Regions from separate parts of the Streptomyces sp. NPDC093225 genome, predicted to be linked through region 1. Evidence: riboswitches for the same ligand, from Rfam matches in the RefSeq annotation. Region 1 holds a riboswitch; the other holds the start of a gene.

Evidence for each region. Region 1 has a riboswitch for S-adenosylmethionine ahead of thrC (threonine synthase). Riboswitches for the same ligand answer to the same signal wherever they lie in the genome.
Region 2: linked by a shared signal. The riboswitch ahead of ACIQCH_RS20775 (aminotransferase class V-fold PLP-dependent enzyme) and the one ahead of thrC (threonine synthase) in region 1 are both predicted to bind S-adenosylmethionine.

The regions. Positions count from the first base shown of each region.
Region 1 covers NZ_JBIVNX010000020.1:112,866-123,435, reverse strand. The annotation lists gene ACIQCH_RS20135 (phosphoribosylanthranilate isomerase) at 1-203, opposite strand, end outside; gene ACIQCH_RS20130 (FG-GAP repeat domain-containing protein) at 344-2,035, shown strand; gene groL (chaperonin GroEL) at 2,124-3,743, opposite strand; gene ACIQCH_RS20120 (cold-shock protein) at 4,130-4,330, opposite strand; gene ACIQCH_RS20115 (MoaD/ThiS family protein) at 4,785-5,063, opposite strand; gene thrC (threonine synthase) at 5,105-6,406, opposite strand; SAM riboswitch class I at 6,400-6,549, opposite strand; gene ACIQCH_RS20105 (glucosyl-3-phosphoglycerate synthase) at 6,714-7,694, shown strand; gene ACIQCH_RS20100 (trehalose-6-phosphate synthase) at 7,704-9,203, shown strand; gene otsB (trehalose-phosphatase) at 9,400-10,245, opposite strand; gene ACIQCH_RS20090 (DUF3263 domain-containing protein) at 10,355-10,570, opposite strand, start outside.
Region 2 covers NZ_JBIVNX010000022.1:8,830-19,399, reverse strand. The annotation lists gene ACIQCH_RS20810 (response regulator transcription factor) at 1-344, opposite strand, end outside; gene ACIQCH_RS20805 (heme-copper oxidase subunit III) at 518-1,138, shown strand; gene ACIQCH_RS20800 (c-type cytochrome) at 1,202-2,011, shown strand; gene ACIQCH_RS20795 (Rieske 2Fe-2S domain-containing protein) at 2,008-3,060, shown strand; gene ACIQCH_RS20790 (cytochrome bc complex cytochrome b subunit) at 3,057-4,679, shown strand; gene trpD (anthranilate phosphoribosyltransferase) at 4,861-5,925, shown strand; gene ACIQCH_RS20780 (hypothetical protein) at 6,111-7,031, shown strand; SAM riboswitch class IV at 7,174-7,290, shown strand; gene ACIQCH_RS20775 (aminotransferase class V-fold PLP-dependent enzyme) at 7,522-8,985, shown strand; gene ACIQCH_RS20770 (DUF2785 domain-containing protein) at 9,104-9,862, shown strand; gene ACIQCH_RS20765 (Lrp/AsnC family transcriptional regulator) at 9,937-10,218, opposite strand; gene ACIQCH_RS20760 (rhomboid family intramembrane serine protease) at 10,215-10,570, opposite strand, start outside.

The DNA.
Region 1 (10,570 bases):
TCGTCCACGGACTGGCCGCGGAAGACGCCGACGGTCAGCACGTGCGGCGGCACGAGGGCGGCCAGCCGGCGGGCGGTGGCGGCGTCGACGGTGCGGGGGCTGGCGGCGCAGACGAAGCCCACCGCGTCGGCGCCGTCGCGGACGGCGGTCTCGACGTCCTGCTCGGTGCGCAGGCCACAGATCTTCACGAAGAGGTCGCTCATGATGCGTCCAGTGAACCAGAGCGCGGGCGGCGGGACGCAGGACGTCCGAGCAGCGAAAAAGTTGTATCCCGTACCTCTTACACCTCAAGATCCCCGCAGTTAGGGTGCGGTCGCCAGCCCCGCGTTCCCAGAGGAGCCAGTTGTCCAGTTCCACCCGCCGCGACCGGCAGCCGCGCCTGCGGCGCCTCGCGGCCTGCGCCGCCTTCGTCCTGTCCGCGAGCGGCCTCGCCACCGCCCTGCCCGCCGCCGTCCCCGCAGACTCCGGGGGCGCCGCCGCGCACGCGGCCACCACGCTCAAGCCCCGCACCGACGTCGATCGCGACGGGCAGAACGACCTGCTGTTCCGGTACCCGTCGGGCGCCGGGACGATGTGGTCCACCAAGAACCTCTCGGTCATGGACTACACCTACTACGGCTACCCGGCCTCCCAGCCGAAGGACGTCATCGGCCTGGGCAACGTCCGCGGCGACTCCCGGCCCGAGTTCCTCCAGCTGACCGCCGACGGCCGCCTCTCGCTGCACACGGCCACCGCCACCGCCACCCTCGCGCCCAGCTGGACCGGCACCGGCTGGCAGGCGTACGACCGCGTGGTCGCGGCGGACGACCTGAACCGCGACGGCCGCCCCGACCTCATCGCCCGCACCCCCTCCGGCGACGTCTTCCTCTACCGCAGCAACGGCAGCGCCACTGGCAACCCGTTCTCCGCCCGAGCGAAGGTCGCCTCCGGGTGGTGGGGCTACGACCAGGTGATCGGCGCCGGCGACCTGGACCGGGACGGGGTCGGCGACGTGCTGGCCCGGGACCGCTCCGGCATCCTCTGGTACTACAAGGGCACCGGCAGCGCGACCGCCCCGTTCAAGGGCCGCGTCAAGGTCGGCAGCGGCTGGAACACGTTCAGCAAGATCATCGCTCAGGGCGACCAGGACGGGGACGGCCGGGCCGACCTGATGACCCTGAAGCCGAGCGGCGACGTGTACTACTACCTGTCCAAGGGCGGCGGCGCCTTCTGGCCCCGCAGCACCTGGGGCAACGGCTGGTGGTGGATGGCCCGGGCCGTCAACGAGGGCGGCAACCCCGTCTACGGCAAGAACGGCATCACCGGTGTGAACGCCGCCGGCGAGCTGCACTTCCACGAGAACCGCTCCAACGGCCTCTACCCGTCGTACGAGACCAGCGGCACCTTCCCGGCGGGCAGGAAGCTCGTCGTGGCCACCGGCATCGACGGCAGCGGCCAGGCCGCCGTGCTCGCCTTCGGCGGCGGGCAGTTGCTCAATGTGAAGAAGAACGCCCCGGTCTCCGGCGACTTCACCACCACGAACCTGGTCACCGGCCCCGGCGACCTGACCGGCGACGGCCGCGGCGACCTGCTCACCCGGGACTCCGCGGGCACCCTCTGGCTGCGCGCCGGGCAGGGCAACGGCACCGGCTTCGCGGCCCCGGTCCGCGTCGGCACCGGCTGGGGCGCGTACAAGGCGCTCGTCGGCAGCGGCGACGTCAACGGCGACAGCCGGACCGACCTGATCGCCCAGGGCACCGACGGGAACCTGTACGTCTTCCCGGGCAACGGCACCGCCACCACGCCCTTCAAGGCGCGGCAGCTGATCGGCAGCGGCTGGAACACCTACAACGCCATCGCCGGCTCCGGCGACCAGAACGGCGACGGCCGGGCCGACATCATCGCCCGCGACGGCGCGGGGAAGGTGTACGTCTACTACGGCACCGGCGGCTCCGGTACGGCAACGTTCGCCGCGCGCAAGGCCGTGGAGGGCGACGGCCCGGACGGCCAGGTCGGCGCCAACCACAACTGGAACGTCTACCCGCAGATCGGCTGAGGCACGTACAACGCCCGAGGGCGGCACCCCCATGGGGGTGCCGCCCTCGGCGTACTGCTCGGGATCTACCGATCGGCCCTCAGGTCGATCAGAAGTCCATGTCACCGCCCGGCATGCCGCCCGGAGCGGCCGCGGCCTTCTCCGGCTTGTCGGCGATGACGGCCTCGGTGGTCAGGAACAGACCGGCGATGGAGGCGGCGTTCTGCAGCGCGGAACGGGTCACCTTCGCGGGGTCGATGATGCCCTCGGCGATCATGTCGACGTACTCGCCGGAGGCGGCGTTCAGACCGTGGCCGACGGCCAGGTTGCGCACCTTCTCCACCACGACGCCACCCTCGAGGCCGGCGTTGACGGCGATCTGCTTCAGCGGGGCCTCGAGCGCCAGCTTGACGGCGGCGGCGCCGACGGCCTCGTCGCCCTCGAGCTCCAGCTTCTCGAAGACCTGGGAGGCCTGCAGCAGGGCCACGCCACCACCGGCGACGATGCCCTCCTCGACGGCGGCCTTCGCGTTGCGGACGGCGTCCTCGATGCGGTGCTTGCGCTCCTTGAGCTCGACCTCGGTCGCGGCACCGGCCTTGATGACCGCCACGCCACCGGCGAGCTTCGCCAGGCGCTCCTGCAGCTTCTCGCGGTCGTAGTCCGAGTCGGAGTTCTCGATCTCGGCGCGGATCTGGTTGACACGACCCTGGACCTGGTCGCTGTCACCGGCACCGTCGACGATCGTGGTCTCGTCCTTGGTGATGACGACCTTGCGGGCGCGGCCGAGCAGGTCGAGACCGGCGTTCTCGAGCTTGAGGCCGACCTCCTCGGAGATGACCGTGCCACCGGTGAGGATGGCGATGTCGCCCAGCATGGCCTTGCGGCGGTCGCCGAAGCCCGGGGCCTTGACCGCGACGGAGCGGAAGGTGCCGCGGATCTTGTTGACGACCAGGGTCGACAGGGCCTCGCCCTCGACGTCCTCGGCGATGATCAGCAGCGGCTTGCCGGACTGCATGACCTTCTCCAGCAGCGGAAGGAGGTCCTTCACGTTGCTGACCTTGGAGTTGACGATCAGGATGTACGGGTCCTCGAGCGAGGCCTCCATACGCTCCATGTCGGTGGCGAAGTACGCCGAGATGTAGCCCTTGTCGAAGCGCATGCCCTCGGTGAGCTCGAGCTCCAGACCGAAGGTCTGGGACTCCTCGACCGTGATGACGCCTTCCTTGCCGACCTTGTCCATCGCCTCGGCGATGAGCTCGCCGATCTGGGTGTCGGCGGCGGAGATGGAGGCGGTGGAGGCGATCTGCTCCTTCGTCTCGACCTCCTTCGCCTGGTCGAGCAGGGCGCCGGAGACGGCCTCGACGGCCTTCTCGATGCCGCGCTTCAGGCCGATCGGGTTGGCGCCGGCGGCCACGTTGCGCAGGCCCTCGCGGACGAGCGCCTGGGCGAGGACGGTCGCGGTGGTCGTACCGTCACCGGCGACGTCGTCCGTCTTCTTGGCGACTTCCTTGACCAGCTCGGCGCCGATCTTCTCGTACGGGTCCTCGAGCTCGATCTCCTTGGCGATGGAGACACCATCGTTGGTGATCGTGGGGGCACCCCACTTCTTCTCAAGGACGACGTTGCGACCCTTGGGGCCAAGGGTGACCTTGACGGCGTCGGCGAGCTGGTTCATCCCGCGCTCGAGACCGCGCCGGGCCTCCTCGTCGAACGCAATGATCTTGGCCATGTGAAGTGGTCCTCCCGGACTGGGGTGGATTGCTCCGGGACCGCGTCTGGCGCCCGCGACGGACGGCCTGCGTGCCTGGCAGTTCCTTCCCGCCAGGCCTGCGGGCCTCACCGACCCGATCCTCGTCTTTATCACTCTCACCCGGAGAGTGCTAACGCCAATGATTAGCACTCGGCACCCTCGAGTGCAAGCGGCTCTCGCGAAGCGGGCCACCCCTGACGCACCGTCGGCCGCCCCTCCCGCGCCCCGCCGCCGCGCTCCGGCCGCCCCGTCCCGCCGACTCGCCCGCGCGCGCCGCGGGGGCCCGGACGCGCGCGAGGGGCCCGCCTCCCTCACGGGATGCGGGCCCCTCGGCCGTATGCGTCGTGCGGTCGCTCGCGCGCGGCTTAGGCCAGCTTGACCATGTCCGCCTGCGGACCCTTCTGGCCCTGCGAGATCTCGAACTCGACTCGCTGACCTTCTTCAAGGGTGCGGTACCCGTCCATCTGGATCGCGCTGTAGTGGACGAAGACGTCCGCACCACCGTCGACCGCGATGAAGCCGTAGCCCTTCTCCGCGTTGAACCACTTGACGGTGCCCTGAGCCATGCCTAACTCCCCTATTACTGGCCCTTGCGCGGATCCGCACTTCGCGGACCCGGGTCAGACCTTGCGCCGTAACGCGCCGACCGCGGCTGAATGTATCTGCATGGACGCTGTCTGCAACAGGTCATTCCGACGAGAATTCAGGACACCCTGATATCGGCAAATAGCCCCAGGAGTCACGGCATCGGGGGGCAATTCGGGCCGGATGAAACACGCCAACAGCCCATATCGCACACGCAGGTTGACCCGATGTCGACCATCGCGGCGCCCGCTCATATGCGTATGGCATGAACGGCGAGGGGGGCTACCCCAACCCTACCGCGCGCAACCAACCAGAATCGCCCCCTCCGCTTTTTGCGGAGGGGGCGATTCTATGGACTGCACGTGCAGCATTTATCGACTGGCCACGGACATTCGACGGACTTTCGATTAACAGAAGGGTTCGACTTCGAGGGTCTCAGCAGCCGCCGGCGACGGCCGGGATGATCGAGATGCCCGCGCCGTCCGGCGTCGGAGCCTCCAGACCGCCCTCGAAGCGCACGTCGTCGTCGTTCACGTACACGTTCACGAAGCGGCGCAGCTTGCCCTGGTCGTCCAGCACGCGGGCGGCGATGCCCGGGTGGGCCTGCTCCAGGGAGCCGATGACCTCGGCGAGGGTCGCGCCCTCGGCGGGCACCTCGGCCTGGCCGCCGGTGTAGGTGCGGAGGATGGTGGGGATGCGGACGTTGACGCTCATGCGCTTGTCGCCTTCCGGGAGGTACGGGGGTGCAGGGGTGGTCAGGAGGCCAGGCCGGCGGCGCGGAACGCGTCCAGGCTCGGGCGGATGGTCGCGGTCTGGCCGGTGCCGGAGACCGCTTCCAGGGTCTTGAGGCCGTCGCCGGTGTTGAGGACGACCGTGGTCAGGGTCGGGTCCAGTACACCGTTGTCGATCAGCTTCTTCGTGACACCGACGGTCACGCCACCCGCCGTCTCGGCGAAGATGCCCTCCGTCCGGGCGAGCAGCCCGATGGCGTCCACGACCTGCTCGTCGTTCACGTCCTCCACGTAGCCGCCGGTGCGGCGGGCGATGTCGAGCACGTACGGGCCGTCGGCGGGGTTGCCGATCGCGAGGGACTTGGCGATGGTGTTCGGCTTCTGCGGGCGGACCACCTCGTGCCCGGCCTTGAAGGCGGTGGAGACCGGGGAGCAGCCCTCGGCCTGGGCGCCGAAGATCTTGTACGGCTTGTCCTCGACCAGGCCGAGCTTGATGAGCTCCTGCAGACCCTTGTCGATCTTGGTGAGCTGGGAGCCGGAGGCGATCGGGACGACGATCTGGTCGGGCAGCTGCCAGCCGAGCTGCTCGCAGATCTCGTACGCCAGGGTCTTCGAGCCCTCGCCGTAGTACGGGCGCAGGTTGACGTTCACGAAGCCCCAGCCCTCGCCCAGCGGGTCGCCGATGAGCTCGGAGCAGAAGCGGTTGACGTCGTCGTAGTTGCCCTCGATGCCGACCAGGTCGCCGCCGTAGACGGCGGCCATGACGACCTTGCCCTGCTCCAGGTCGTGCGGGATGAACACGCAGGAGCGGAAGCCGGCCCGGGCGGCCGCGGCGCCCACGGCGCCGGCGAGGTTGCCGGTGGAGGAGCAGGACAGGGTGGTGAAGCCGAAGGCGCGGGCGGCCTCGACGGCGATCGCGACGACGCGGTCCTTGAAGGAGTGCGTCGGGTTGCCGGAGTCGTCCTTGACGTACAGCTTGCCGGTGATGCCCAGCGCGGCGGCCAGGTTCTGCGCGTCGACCAGCTTGGTGAAGCCGGGGTTCAGGCTCGGCTTGTCGGCCACGTCGGCGGGGACGGGCAGCAGCGGGGCGTAGCGCCAGATGTTGTTCGGACCGGACTCGATGGCCTTGCGCAGGGTCTCCGGGTCGCCGACGGGCAGCTCGTAGGCCACCTCGAGAGGACCGAAACACTCGACACAGGCGAAAATGGGACCGAGGTCGAAGCGCGTCCCGCATTCGCGACAGGAGAGCGCGGTGGCGGGACCGAGGTCGACCTGGGCGGGGGTAGCAGACTGTGCAGCCATGATGGCGAGGCCCTTTCTCCTCATCTTCCCCATGGCGGACGTCGCCATGAGACGGAATTGGCACCTTCCCTAGCCGGGAGCCTCGCGGCGCGACGGTGCGCACGAGACCGGCTGGAGGGTTGCCGGGGCTTCAACGGGCCGTGTCCCTCTGCCCCTCTGGATGAGCGGTATTCGATTGTCAACGCGGCATTCGACCCCCGACATGCGATGGTCATCCGCGTTGTTCAAGACTGTAACCGAAGGGCCGGGAGGCGGAAGGTTCCGTCCGAACGGCGAGATGGCGATCACCCGACGGGGATCGCCGAAGGCATCGACGAGCGAGGGGATCCGCGTGCTGGAAGAGGTGGAGCGCTGGCTCGCCGGTCGGTCCTGGTCGGCGGCCGACCGCACGCTCGACCAGCTGGTGGCGGCCAAACGGGCGACGGGCAGCACGGTCAGCGTGGTGCTGCCCGCCCTCGACGAGGAGGCCACGGTCGGGGACATCGTCGAGACGATCCGGCGCGAACTGGTCGAGGGCGTGCCGCTCGTGGACGAGCTGGTCGTCGTCGACTCGGGCTCGACCGACCGTACGGCCGAGGTGGCGGCCAAGGCGGGTGCGCGCGTGGTGCACCGGGACGCGATCCTGCCCCGGATACCCGCCCTGCCGGGCAAGGGCGAGGTGCTGTGGCGGTCGCTGCTGGTGACCTCCGGCGACATCGTGTGCTTCGTGGACGCGGACCTGCGCGACTTCTCGGCGGACTTCGTGTCCGGGATCGTCGGGCCGCTGCTGACCGAGCCCGAGGTGCAGTTCGTCAAGGCGATGTACGACCGTCCGCTCGGCAGCGCCGACCTCGACTCGGTCGCCGCGGGCCGGACCGGTCAGGGCGGGCGGGTGACCGAGCTGGTGGCCCGGCCACTGCTCAACCTGCACTGGCCGCAGCTGGCCGGCTTCGTGCAGCCGCTGGGCGGCGAGTACGCGGTGCGCCGCTCGCTGCTGGAGCGGCTGCCGTTCCCGGTGGGGTACGGGGTGGAGCTGGGACTGCTGGTGGACGCGCTGCACACGGTGGGGCTGGACGCGCTGGCCCAGGTGGACGTCGGCGTACGGGTGCACCGGCACCAGGACGGGCAGGCCCTGGGGCGGATGGCGGCGGCGATCTACCGGACCGCGCAGCTGCGGCTCTCCCGCGGGCACCTCGTACGGCCGGTGCTGACGCAGTTCGAGCGGGGCGAGTCCGGCTTCGAGCCGCGGACCTACGCCGTGGACACCGAGGAGCGCCCCCCGATGGTCGAAATCGAGGAGTACACACGTTTGAGCGGGCGCGAGGCGGGCTAGGTTCGCGGCATGGCTTCCGAGGCATCCAAGGACCATTCCGCACCCCCGCGCGTGCTCGTCGCGGCGAACCGCGGCCCCCTCTCGTACGCCCTCGCCGAGGACGGCACGCTCAGTGCCCGCCGCGGCGGGGGCGGCCTGGTCTCCGGCCTGTCGGCCGCGCTCGCCGAGCACCCCGGATCGCTGTGGGTGTGCGCGGCGCTGGGGCCGGGCGACCGGGAGGCGGTGCGGCGCGGGGTGTCCGAGCCCGGGGTCCGGATGCTGGAGATCGACCCGGCCGTCTACGACGACGCGTACAACGGGATCGCGAACTCGGTCCTGTGGTTCACCCACCACGGCCTGTACGACGTCCCGCGCGAGCCCGTCTTCGACGCGGAGTTCCGGCGCCGCTGGGCGTCGTACCGCGAGTACAACCGGGCCTTCGCGGACGTGCTGGCGGCGCGGGCGGCGCCCGGCGCGGCCGTGCTGATCCAGGACTACCACCTCTCCCTGGCCCCGGGCCTGCTCCGGCAGGCCCGCCCCGACCTGCGGATCGGGCACTTCACGCACACCCCGTGGGCCTCGGCCGACCAGCTGGCCATGCTGCCGGACGACGTCCGCGAGGAGCTGGTGTGGGGGATGCTCGGGGCGGACGAGCTGGGGTTCCACACGTGGGCGTGGGCGTCGGCGTTCATGTCCGGCGCCCAGCTCGACGGCCCCGGTGGGGTGGCCGACCCCGTCTGCCCCACCGGTGACCCCTGGCGGGGCGTCGCGCACCGCCGGGGCGGCGGTCCGCGGCGCCGCACGCGCGTGATGGCGCGCCCGCTGGGCGTGGACGGCGACGAGCTGCGGGCGCTGGCGCACCGGCCGGAGGTGGACGGGAAGCTGGCCGCGCTGCGCGCCGAGGTGGGGGACCGGAAGACGATCGTCCGGGTGGACCGCACCGAGCTGTCGAAGAACATCGTGCGCGGCCTGCTGGCCTACCGGGAGCTGCTGCGGAAGCGTCCGGAGTGGCGCGGCCGGGTGGTGCACCTGGCCTCCGCCTACCCCTCCCGCCAGGACCTGGCGGTCTACCGGGAGTACACGGCGGCGGTCGCCACGCTCGCCGCGGACATCAACGACGAGTTCGGCACGGCGGACTGGGTGCCGGTGCTGGTCTCGGTGCAGGACGACTTCCCGCGCTCTCTGGCGGCGTACCGGCTGGCCGACGTCGCCCTGATCAACCCGCTGCGGGACGGCATGAACCTGGTCGCCAAGGAGATCCCGGTGGTCTCGGAGCGCGGCTGCGCGCTGGTGCTGTCGACGGGCGCGGGCGCGTACGGGGAGCTCCGCGAGGACGCGCTGACGGTGAACCCGTACGACGTCTCGGCGACGGCCGCGGCCCTGCACGAGGCGCTGTCGATGGGCGACGCGGAGCGGGCGGACCGTACGAAGCGGCTGGCCGCGGCGGCGGTGGCACTGCCGCCGGCCCGCTGGTTCGCCGACCAGCTGGACGCGCTGCTCACCGACGCGCCCGGGTCCGAGGGCCCGTAGCGCCTCGCAGCCACAGTCGTGGTGTGTGGGGGAGCCTCTTGAGGCGTCGTGGCAGGCTGGTCCGGAGGCAGGCCCGGGCCTGGGGTGGCCGAAGGCCAGGGCCGGAGGCCCCTTGCCCCAGGGGTGGGCCTGCCGCAGGGCCTGCAGGCCACGACGGGTCAAGAGGCGAGGGGCCCCACGCACCACGCCCCCGGACCTACCCGACCGCCGCGGCCAACCCCGCCAGGAACTCGACCACCGCCGCCGGCCCGTCGAGCACCAGGTCCGCCCGCTCGGCGAGCTCGACGACCTCCGCGCTGCCGCTGCACACCAGCAGTCCCGGCCGCCCCTCCGACCGCAGCTTCTCGACGGCCGAGAACGCCGCGAGGTCTCCCAGGTCGTCGCCGGCGTAGAGGACCGACCTGGCTCCGGTCTCGGCCAGGTACTCGGCGAGTGCGACGCCCTTGTCCATGCCCGGCGGGCGCAGCTCCAGCACGGCGCGGCCGGGCTCGACGATGAGGCCGTGCCGGGCGGCCAGCTCGGCCAGCGGCTCGCGCAGGGACTCGAACGCGCGCTGGGGGTCGGCGGCCCGGCGCGTGTGCACCGCCACGGACCGGCCCTTCTCCTCGATCCAGGTGCCGTGCCAGGCCCCGATCCCGTCAAGGAAACCGGGCAGCTCGGCGCGTACGCCGGCCACGCCGGGGTGCGGCGCGGGGGCCTGGACGGTGCCGGAGACGGCGTCCCAGCGTTCGGCGCCGTAGTGACCGAGGACGGTCAGGCGCTCCAGGCCGGGTACGCCCGCGAAGCCGCCGTAGCGGACGGCCACGCCCGCCGGGCGGCCGGTGATCACGGCCACGGAGCCGACGTGCGGGGCGAGGGCGGCGAGGGCGGGCACGGCACCGGGGTGGGCGCGGGCCAGGTCGGGGTCGGGGACGATCTCGGCGAGGGTGCCGTCGAAGTCGAGGGCGACGACGGTTCCGGCCGGGTCTCGCAGCAGCGCGTCGAGCGCGTCGCGGCCGGCGGTCGTGGTGGGCTTCGGCAGGTCGTGCGGTGGGCTCCCCATGGGTCCGACCCTACCGGCGCCGGGCGCCGGGCGGGGCGGTTCCGGCCGCCTCCGTGGTCGCGACGGTGCGGGCCGGGGCCGCGGCGGAGGCGGGCCCGGCGCCGCTGCGTCAGCGGCGGGCCGTGCGGCGGGCGGCGCGGATGCGGCGGAGGCGGTTGACCGTGGCGGGGGCGTGTTCCAGGGCCCTGGGGTCGTCGAGGAGGGCGTTGAGCAGCTGGTAGTAGCGGACCGGCGACATGCCGAGGCCCTCGCGTATCGCGCGCTCCTTGGCACCCGGGCCGGGCCAGCTGCGCCCCTCGTACGCGAGCACGGCGGCCTCCCGCTC
Region 2 (10,570 bases), on a different contig from region 1:
ACCGGGTCCACCGGAAGCGTCACCGCGGCGTCCGCGCGGCTCCAGGTGGCCAGCCAGGCGTCCTGCGGCCGGCCGATCAGCAGCACCACCGGCGGGCAGTTGAACACCTCGTCCTTGATCTGCCGGCACACGCCCATGCCGCCCGCCGGCACGGCCTCGCCGTCCAGTACGCACACGTCGACGCCGCCCTCGTCCAGGGCCTTCAACACGGCCGGCAGCGTCGCGCACTCGAGGAACTCCACCGGCGGCAGGTCCGGTGCCGGCCGCCGTCCCGCGGCCAGCCGCACCTGCTCGCGCGCAGTGGCGTCGTCGCTGTAGACCAGGACCCTCGCAGTCGCCCGCATCGTTCCTCCACGTGTCACAAGAATCACGTTGATGTTGCGCGGACTCTACTCCGTCCGACGGCCCCTCAACATCGGTTCGGACAGGCATCGGATGGGCCGTTCGGGCAGTGCACACCTCCCGGACACTCCGAACGGCACCCCCCGGCGTGAGGGCCGGATAAGCGACCGACATAATGTCGGTCGTGGCGACAGCAACGACAGTAGATACCGGGCACGCGCACCCGACGGTCAATCGACCGAACCTCGTCAGCGTCGGAACGATCATCTGGTTGAGTTCCGAGCTGATGTTCTTCGCGGCCCTCTTCGCGATGTACTTCACCCTGCGATCGGTGACCGGTACCGAGTACTGGACGGAACAGGCCTCGAACCTGAACCTGCCCTTCTCGGCGACCAACACCACGATCCTGGTGCTCTCCTCCCTCACCTGCCAGCTCGGCGTCTTCGCCGCCGAGCGCGGTGACGTGAAGAAGCTCCGCACCTGGTTCGTGATCACCTTCGTGATGGGTGCCATCTTCATTGGCGGCCAGGTGTTCGAGTACACCGAGCTGGTCAAGCACGAGGGCATCTCGCTCTCGTCCGGCCCCTACGGCTCGGTCTTCTACCTGACCACCGGTTTCCACGGTCTGCACGTGACGGGCGGTCTGATCGCCTTCCTGCTGGTCCTGGGCCGGACGTACGCGGCCAAGAGGTTCACCCACGAACAGGCCACGTCGGCCATCGTCGTGTCCTACTACTGGCACTTCGTCGATGTTGTCTGGATCGGCCTCTTCGCCACGATCTACCTGATCAAGTAACCGGGCCCGGCCCGACTCATCCAGCAAGCACCGACGCAGAAGATCCTGACACCGGGGTAATCCGTGAAAAAGCTCTCCGCACGACGACGCCATCCGCTGGCGGCGCTCGTCGTTCTACTCCTCGCGCTGGCGGCCACTGGGGGGCTGTACGCCGCCTTCGCGCCCGCGGGCAAGGCGCAGGCCGACGACACCGCCCAGTCCCTCGCCATCGAGGAAGGCAAGAAGCTCTACGCCGTGGGCTGTGCGACCTGCCACGGTACTGGCGGTCAGGGTTCCTCTGACGGCCCGAGCCTCGTCGGCGTCGGCGCCGCCGCGGTCGACTTCCAGGTCTCGACCGGCCGCATGCCCGCCCAGCAGCCCGGGGCGCAGATCCCCCGGAAGAAGAACATCTACTCCCAGGCGCAGATCGACCAGCTCGCCGCGTACATCGCCTCTCTCGGCGCCGGCCCGAGCGTGCCGACCGAGAAGCAGTACGACCCGGCGGGTGCCGATGTCGCCAAGGGTGGCGAGCTCTTCCGCAACAACTGCGCCCAGTGCCACAACTTCACCGGTGAGGGCGGCGCCCTGACGTACGGCAAGTACGCGCCGAACCTCGAAGGCGTGGAGCCGAAGCACATCTACGAGGCCATGCTCACCGGCCCGCAGAACATGCCCTCCTTCCCGGACAGCACGATGCCGGAGAAGCAGAAGAAGGACATCATCGCGTACCTCGAGACCGTCAACGGCGATAAGTCGGAGAGCCCCGGTGGCCTCAAGCTCGGTGGCCTCGGCCCCGTGTCCGAGGGTCTCTTCGGCTGGGTCTTCGGTCTGGGTGCGCTCATCGCTGTCGCCGTCTGGGTCGCGGCCCACACCGCTAAGGCCAAGAAGTCATGAGTAGCCAAGACATTCCCGAAGAGAACCTGCCGAGCGCGCAGGACGCCCACCACGGTGCGGTGACCGTCGCGGACGATCCGTTCGCCGACCCGGGCCTGCCGGCCCACAAGCCCCGTATCCAGGACATCGACGAGCGGGCCGCCAGGCGGTCCGAGCGCACGGTCGCCCTGCTGTTCACGGTCTCGATGCTGGCCACCATCGGCTTCATCGCGTCGTACGTGACCATCCCGGTCGACAAGATCGTCTACATCTTCCCGGTCGGTCACGTCAGCGGGCTGAACTTCGCCCTCGGCCTGACCCTGGGCGTCGCGCTCTTCTGCATCGGCGCGGGCGCGGTCCACTGGGCCCGCACCCTGATGTCCGACGTCGAGGTCGCCGACGACCGGCACCCGATCGAGGCCTCCCCCGAGGTCCGTGCCAAGGTCATGCAGGACTTCAAGGACGGTGCCGACGAGTCGGTCATCGCCCGTCGTCCGCTGATCCGCAACACGCTCCTCGGCGCGATGGCGCTGGTGCCGCTCTCCGGCGTCATGCTGCTGCGCGACCTGGGTCCGCTGCCGGAGGAGAAGCTCCGCAACACCGCCTGGTCGAAGGGCAAGCTGCTCATCAACCAGAACACCCAGGAGCCCCTGCGTCCCGAGGACGTCGCTGTCGGTTCCCTGACCTTCGCCGCCCCGGAGGGGCTGGAGGAGGAGCAGGAGGACTACCAGCAGCAGATCGCCAAGGCCGCCCTGATGATCGTCCGCATCCTGCCGGAGGACATCAAGGACAAGCGCGAGCTGGCGTGGTCGCACGACGGCATCGTGGCCTTCTCCAAGATCTGCACCCACGTCGGCTGCCCGATCAGCCTGTACGAGCAGCAGACGCACCACGTGCTCTGCCCGTGCCACCAGTCCACCTTCGACCTCTCCGACGGTGCCCGCGTCATCTTCGGCCCGGCCGGTCACGCCCTCCCGCAGCTGCGCATCGGCGTGAATGACGAAGGCTTCCTCGAGGCGCTCGGCGACTTCGAAGAGCCCGTCGGTCCTGCTTTCTGGGAGCGCGGATGAGCACTGCCACTGAAACCAAAAAGGCTCCGGCCGGCGAGCGCATCGCCGACTGGGCCGACGGACGACTGGGCATCTACAGCCTGGCCAAGTCCAACATGCGCAAGATCTTCCCGGACCACTGGTCCTTCATGCTGGGTGAGATCTGCCTCTACAGCTTCATCATCATCATCCTCACGGGTGTGTACCTGACGCTGTTCTTCCACCCGAGCATGAACGAGGTCGTGTACCACGGCTCGTACGTGCCCATGCAGGGTGTGACGATGTCCGAGGCCTTCTCCTCGACCCTGGACATCAGCTTCGACGTCCGCGGCGGTCTGCTCATCCGGCAGATCCACCACTGGGCGGCGCTGATCTTCATCGCGGCGATGCTCGTGCACATGATGCGCGTCTTCTTCACGGGCGCCTTCCGCAAGCCGCGCGAGGTCAACTGGGTCTTCGGCTTCCTGCTGCTGGTCCTCGGCATGTTCACCGGCTTCACCGGTTACTCCCTGCCGGACGACCTGCTCTCGGGCACCGGTGTCCGCTTCATGGAGGGCGCGATCCTGTCCGTGCCGATCGTCGGCACGTACCTGTCGTTCTTCCTCTTCGGCGGCGAGTTCCCGGGCCACGACTTCGTGGCGCGGTTCTACTCGATCCACATCCTGCTGCTGCCGGGCATCATGCTCGGCCTGCTGGTGGGCCACCTGATCCTGGTCTTCTACCACAAGCACACGCAGTTCGCGGGCCCCGGCAAGACCAACGAGAACGTCGTCGGCATGCCGCTGCTGCCGGTCTACATGGCCAAGGCCGGAGGCTTCTTCTTCCTGGTCTTCGGTGTCATCGCGGCCATCGCGGCGATCGCCTCGATCAACCCGATCTGGGCGCTCGGCCCGTACGTGCCGGACCACGTGTCCACGGGCGCCCAGCCCGACTGGTACATGGGCTTCTCCGAGGGTCTGATCCGTGCCATGCCCGGCTGGGAGATCAACCTGTGGGGCCACACGCTCGTCCTGGGCGTGTTCATCCCGCTGGTCATCTTCCCGCTGGTCCTGGTCGCGATCGCGGTCTACCCGTTCATCGAGTCCTGGGTCACCGGCGACAAGCGCGAGCACCACATCCTGGACCGCCCGCGCAACGTCCCGACCCGTACCGCCTTCGGTGTGGCCTGGCTGACGTGGTACGTCATCCTGCTGATCGCCGGTGGAAACGACATGTTCGCGCAGTACTTCCACCTGTCGATCAACTCGATCACCTGGTTCACCCGCATCGGCTTCTTCGTGGGCCCGGTCATCGCGTTCATCATCACCAAGCGCATCTGCCTCGGCCTCCAGCGCCGCGACCGGGACAAGGTGCTGCACGGTCGCGAGACCGGCATCATCAAGCGCCTGCCGCACGGTGAGTTCATCGAGGTCCACGAGCCGCTGCCGCAGGGCCAGCTGCACAAGCTGACCTCGCACGAGCAGTACGCGCCCGTGGAGATCGGCCCGACGGTCGACGAGAACGGTGTCGAGCGCAAGGTGAAGGCCGGCGAGAAGCTCCGCGCCAAGCTGAGCAAGGGCTACTACGCCGAGGGCAACCAGATTCCGAAGCCCACGGTGGAGGAGTTCAAGGAGATCCAGAGCGGCCACGGCCACCACTGATCCCCGACGGTCACCCGGCACCGCCGGCTGACCACGACATGTAGTCGCCACGGCAAGAGCCCCGTCCACACGCTGGACGGGGCTCTTCGCCGTCCGTGGGGGGTGGATAGGCTGAGGGTGACATGGGGGCCCGTGTGAACGCATCCGGGCCTCATCCGGCTGTGGACCCCAGGAGCGGACCATGAACGTTGTGACCCCGGCAGGCGGCGACAGCGTGGCGGCCGGGTCCTGGCCGGCCGTACTCGACGCCCTGCTCAACGGCAAGGACCTGACCGCGGACGACACCGCGTGGGCCATGGACCGCATCATGCGCGGCGAGGCCACCGACGCCCAGATCGCCGGCTTCGTGGTCGCCCTGCGCGCCAAGGGCGAGACCGTGGCCGAGATCAACGGCCTGGTGCGGGCCATGTACGCGCACGCCAACCTCATCGAGGTCTCCGGCCGCACTGTCGACATCGTCGGCACCGGCGGCGACGGCGCGAAGACCGTCAACATCTCGACGATGTCCTCGATCGTGGTCGCCGGTGCGGGTGCCAAGGTCGTCAAGCACGGCAACCGGGCCGCGTCCTCCGCGTCCGGCGCCTCCGACGTGCTGGAGAAGCTCGGCGTCAACCTCAACCTCACGCCGGCGCGCGTCGCCCAGGTCGCGGAGGAGGCGGGCATCACCTTCTGCTTCGCGGTCAAGTTCCACCCCGCGCTGCGGCACGTGGCCGCGGCCCGCAAGGAGCTCGGCATCCGCACCACCTTCAACGTGCTCGGCCCGCTGACCAACCCCGCCCGGGTGCGGTCGGTGGCCGCGGGCGTGGCCGACCCCCGGATGGCGCCCGTCGTGGCCGGCGTGTTCGCCGAGCGGGGCGCCTCGGCGCTGGTCTTCCGCGGCGACGACGGGCTCGACGAGCTGACCACCACGTCCACGTCGCGGGTGTGGTGGGTCCGGGACGGGGGCGTCACCGAGCTCGCCTTCGACCCGCGGGACGTGGGCCTGCCGCTGGTCGACGTCTCCGCGCTGCGGGGCGCGGACGCCTCGTTCAACGCCGACGTGGCGCGGCGCCTGCTGGCCGGTGAGACCGGTCCGGTCCGGGACGCGGTGCTGCTCAACTCGGCGGCCGCGCTGGTCGCGGCGGACCCCGGTACCGGGTCGCTGGAGGAGCAGCTCGTCGCCGCCATGGCGCGGGCCGCCGAGTCCATCGACTCCGGCTCGGCCCGTGCGACCCTCGACCGCTGGGTGGCCGCCAGCAACGCCTGACGCCCCCCTTGGCCCCCGGTCCCGTGGCGCCCCGCGCCCGGACCGGGGGTTCTCCCCGCAGGGCAGTGACGCGGAGGCCCGCGGGCAATCCGGGTCAACGGGGGCGCCGCTGGCTACAGTTGGGGCGTCGGGGCGGACGCGCGGTCGCGGGACCGCCAGGGGCACGCCGCCGCACGGGGGACGCCATGGGCGATCGCGAGGAACCGGATCCCGGCACGCCGACGCCACGGCACGGCACGCCCGGTCACGGCACGCCCGGTCACGGCACGCCCGGGCACGCCGGCCCCGCACCCGGGCCGCGGCCGGGAACCGGCGGACCCGGGTCGCCGGGCACGGCGTCGGGGGCCGTACGGGGATGGGCCGGACTGGGCGTCTGGTACCGCGAGCAGGACCCCGGCGTGAAGGCCGCCGTCATCACGATCCTCGGGTCCCTGGCCGTGGCTCTCGTCGGCGCCGCCGCGAACCTCGCCGTCGCCCTCATCGGCGCGCCGGGGGACGGGCCGGGCGCCGCCGCCCCGGTGCCGTCCGTGGTGACGACCTGGCCCGCGGAGCCCGAGGGGTCCGGACGCCCGGCGACCTCCACCGGCCCGACACCCACGCCCACCCCCACCCCCACGCCCACCCCGACGCGTTCCGCGTCCGACACGCGACCGCCCACCACGGACCCGACCGACACCGCACCACCCACCCGTCCGGACCCGCCCCGCGAGGAGCCGCCGGAGACGACCCCGCCCGCCCCGCGCCCCGTACGCGTCCGGTGGCAGGGCGAACTGGTCGTGGACGGCAGCGGCTACCGGGCCGGCGGCTGGTTCCTGGACTCGGCCCCGCCCTCGCGCGCCCCGCTCGGCGACCTCGGCCCCCGCGGCACCCACGAGCTGTACGGCCCCTACGCCCTCGTCGCCTGGAGCGGGGCCCGGTCACCCTCCCGCCAGCAGTGCGTCGAGCTGCTGAACAGCCGACTGGGGCAGAACGCCCTGGACGTACAGGTCGGCGACACGGCCTGCGTGGGGACCGAGAACGGCCGGGTCGCCCGGCTCACCGTGACCGGCTTCTCCGACCCCGACCGGCAGATCACCGTGGCCGTCACGGTGTGGGAGCGCCCCTGAGGCGGCCTCCGCGCCCCCACCGCGCCCCGCCACCTCCCCGCACTCCCGCACCCGGCCGCGGCCCAACACGGGTTCGCGGTACGGCTGTCCGGGATGCGGACACGGGTTGCGGGGCCGGGATCTTGTCGGCAGGATGCTCACAGGTCACGAGTGACAGCGTTTTGGCCCCGGCTTGCTGTCCGGCAACCCTCCGTCCGTGGCGGGGTGCCCCGGGTGATGACCAGGCCGTGGGCAGCGAGGTCCGCGGCAAGCGCGGACCCCTCGACCACCAGGGGTCCTGGTCCTCGAGGAGCGTTTTTCCGTGAGCAAGCGAATGCGATAGGCGCCCAGCGCCCCTCTTCTCCACCCCTCCGTACGCGCGGCCCCGCCGGGATCCCCGGTGTCCGTCCCGCCGTACGTCGAGGCACACCCCCGCCCGCGCGACCGTACAGGCGTACCCCCGGCGGGGTCAGCGAAGCCATTCACCCTGCATGCCCCGGGAGATACCGCCATGTCCGCGTACCCGAACGCCGCCGCCGTAGCCGCCACCACCTACGTCGCCACCGTCACCCCCACCGCCCCGGCCGCCGCCGAGGACGGCGCCGACGCCTGCTGCGCCGGCGCCCACGCGGCCGACGCCGACTGCGCCGCCGCGCCGCTGCCGGTCCTCGGCCGCGACGTCACCGTCCCCCTCGTCACCGGTGGTGAGGTCACCTACGCCGCCCTCGACTACGCCGCCAGCGCCCCGGCCCTCCAGCGGGTCTGGGACGACGTCGCGGCGTACGCCCCGTACTACGGGAGCGTGCACCGCGGGGCCGGGTACCTCTCCCAGCTGTCCACCGACCTCTTCGAGGCCAGCCGCGCCACGGTGGCCGAGTTCCTCGACTGCCGTTCCTCCGATCAGGTGATTTTCACCCGCTCGACGACGGACTCCCTCAACCTGCTCGCCCACGTGCTGCCCGCCGACTGCCGGGTGTTCGTCTTCGAGACCGAGCACCACGCCTCGCTGCTGCCCTGGAGCGGCCACCAGGTCACCTACCTCGACGCCCCGCGCACCCCCGCCGAGGCCGTCGACACGCTGGAGCGCGCACTCGCCGACCGCGACCCCCACGGCCCGGCCCTGGTGTGCGTCACCGGCGCCTCCAACGTCACCGGCGAGCTGTGGCCCGTCAAGGAGCTGGCCGCGGCCGCCCACGCGCACGGCGCCCGCATCGTCCTGGACGCCGCCCAGTTGGCCCCGCACCACCCGGTCTCCGTGCAGGACCTCGACGTGGACTGGGTCGCCTTCTCCGGACACAAGCTGTACGCGCCCTTCGGCTCGGGCGTGCTGGCCGGCCGGGCCGACTGGCTGCAGGCGGCCGCGCCGTACCTCGCCGGCGGCGGGGCCTCCCGCACGGTCGCCCGCGACGAGGACGGGGGAGTGGCCGTCGAGTGGCACGCCACCGCGGCCCGCCACGAGGCCGGTTCGCCCAACGTCATCGGCGTCTACGCCCTCGCCTCCGCCTGCCGGGCCCTGACCGAGGCGGGCTTCGACCGCCTGGTCGCCCGCGAGCAGGAGCTCGTGCGCCGCGTCCGGGAGGGCCTCGCGGAGGTCCCCGAGGTACGGGTCCTCTCGCTGTTCGGCGCGGACGCGGCCCGTGTGGGCGTCATCTCGTTCGTCGTCGAGGGCTGGAACAGCTCGCACTTCGCGGCCGCGCTCTCCGCCGAGTACGGGATCGGCGTGCGCGACGGGCTGTTCTGCGCCCACCCGCTGGTGCGCACCCTGCTCGGCGGCGCGCCGCAGGAGCCCGGCGCGTGCGGGTCCCCGGAGGCCGCCCCGGGCGAGAGGTCGCTGAACGCGATCCGGGTCAGCTTCGGCGCGGGTACCCCCGACGAGCACGTGGAGCGGTTCGTCCGCGCCGTGCGGGAGCTGGTCTCCCACGGCGCCCAGTGGGAGTACCGCACGCAGGAAGGCCGCTGCGTCCCGGCCGTCTGATCCCCCGCCCGCCGCCGGGGTGGCTCCCCGTCCCGCGCCCTGCCGTCGGGGGGGCCTCGGCGCCGGCCCGTCGGATTGTTCGCTGGGGGCCGGGCCGGGGACTCCCTACGCTGTGTTCATGATCATGTGGCAGGGCATCGCGGACGCCGGGTACACCGTGCCGGCCGGACACGGCCTCGACGACCTGGTGGCCGGGCTCTCCCGCGCGCTGGCCGACCCGGACCCCGAGGTCAGGGACGGGGCGGCGTACGCCGTCCTGGCGGCCTGGATCGACCGTGGCGTGATCGACGCGCCGCGGCGACGGGCCCTCGGCGACGAGATGGCGGCCCGGTTCGGTCACCCCGAGGTGCAGGCCCGCACCTTCGCCCCGCTGGTGCTGCGGATGCTGGTGCGCAAGGGGGAGTTCGCCGCGGGATGGGTGGACGCCTTCGCCCACTGGTACGTCACCGAGGACGATCTGCGCGGCTGGGACGAGCGGCTCGGCTGGCTGCACGCGGCCGCGCACGGCGCCGACCTGCTGGGCGCCTTCGGGCAGCGGCCGGAGGTGGCGCCGGGACGCATGCCGGCACTGGCCGCGGACCGCCTGCTGGCCCCTACGGACCACGTGTTCGACCAGTTGGAGGACGACCGGTTGGCCCGCGGCCTCGCCCTGGCCCTGGACCGTCGGGACGCGGGGGAGGGCGACGCCACCGACTGGCTGCTGCCGCTGGAGGCCGCCCTGCGGGGAGTGGCCCGGGGCCCGGCCCCGGCCTGGGTCTCCAACACCCTGCGGACGCTACGGGCGCTGTACGTCCTCGTCGACCGCGGTGACCTCCCGCACCGCCGGCTCCTGCGAGTTCGGCTGGGCGAGGTCCTGGCGGCGTTCGACGCCCGCTGACCGCCGCGGACGCGGGGGCGGTGCCGGGGACGGGGGTCCCGGCACCGCCCTCCGTCGCTTCGTCGCCGTGTCGGTCAGGCGTCCAGGCCGATGGCGAAGGCCGCCTCGAGGTCGTGCTGCGAGTAGGTGCGGAAGGCGACGTGGGTGTCCGTGGCCTCGACGCCCGGGATCTTGCTGATCCGGCCGGGGATGATGTCGGCCAGGTCCTCGTGGCGGGAGACCCGCACGAGGGCGATGAGGTCGTACGTACCGGTGACCGAGTAGACCTCGCTGACGTTCTCCAGGGCCGCGATCCGCTCGGCGATCTCCGGGATCCGGTCCACGCTGGTCTTGATGAGGACAAGGGCAGTGATCACGGCGTGCTGTCTCCCTCGGTGGCCGCGGCTGATCTCCTCACTGTAGTCGTACGCCGGTAGCGGCCCCAGGCGTACAGGAAGCCCAGCGTGAAGCCGACGAGGTGGGCCAGGTACGCCACCCCGGGACCGCTGCCGGCCCGGTACTGGGCCAGGCCCTGGAGCGCGAACCAGAAGAGCAGGACCACCCAGGCGGGCAGGCGCAGCGGCAGGAAGAAGAGGAACGGGAAGACGCTGGTCACCCTGGCCCGCGGGAAGAGGCACAGGAACGCGCCGAGCACCCCGGAGATCGCCCCCGAGGCGCCGACCAGCGTCTGGTCGGAGGAGGCGTTGGCCGCCGCGTACGCCACCATCG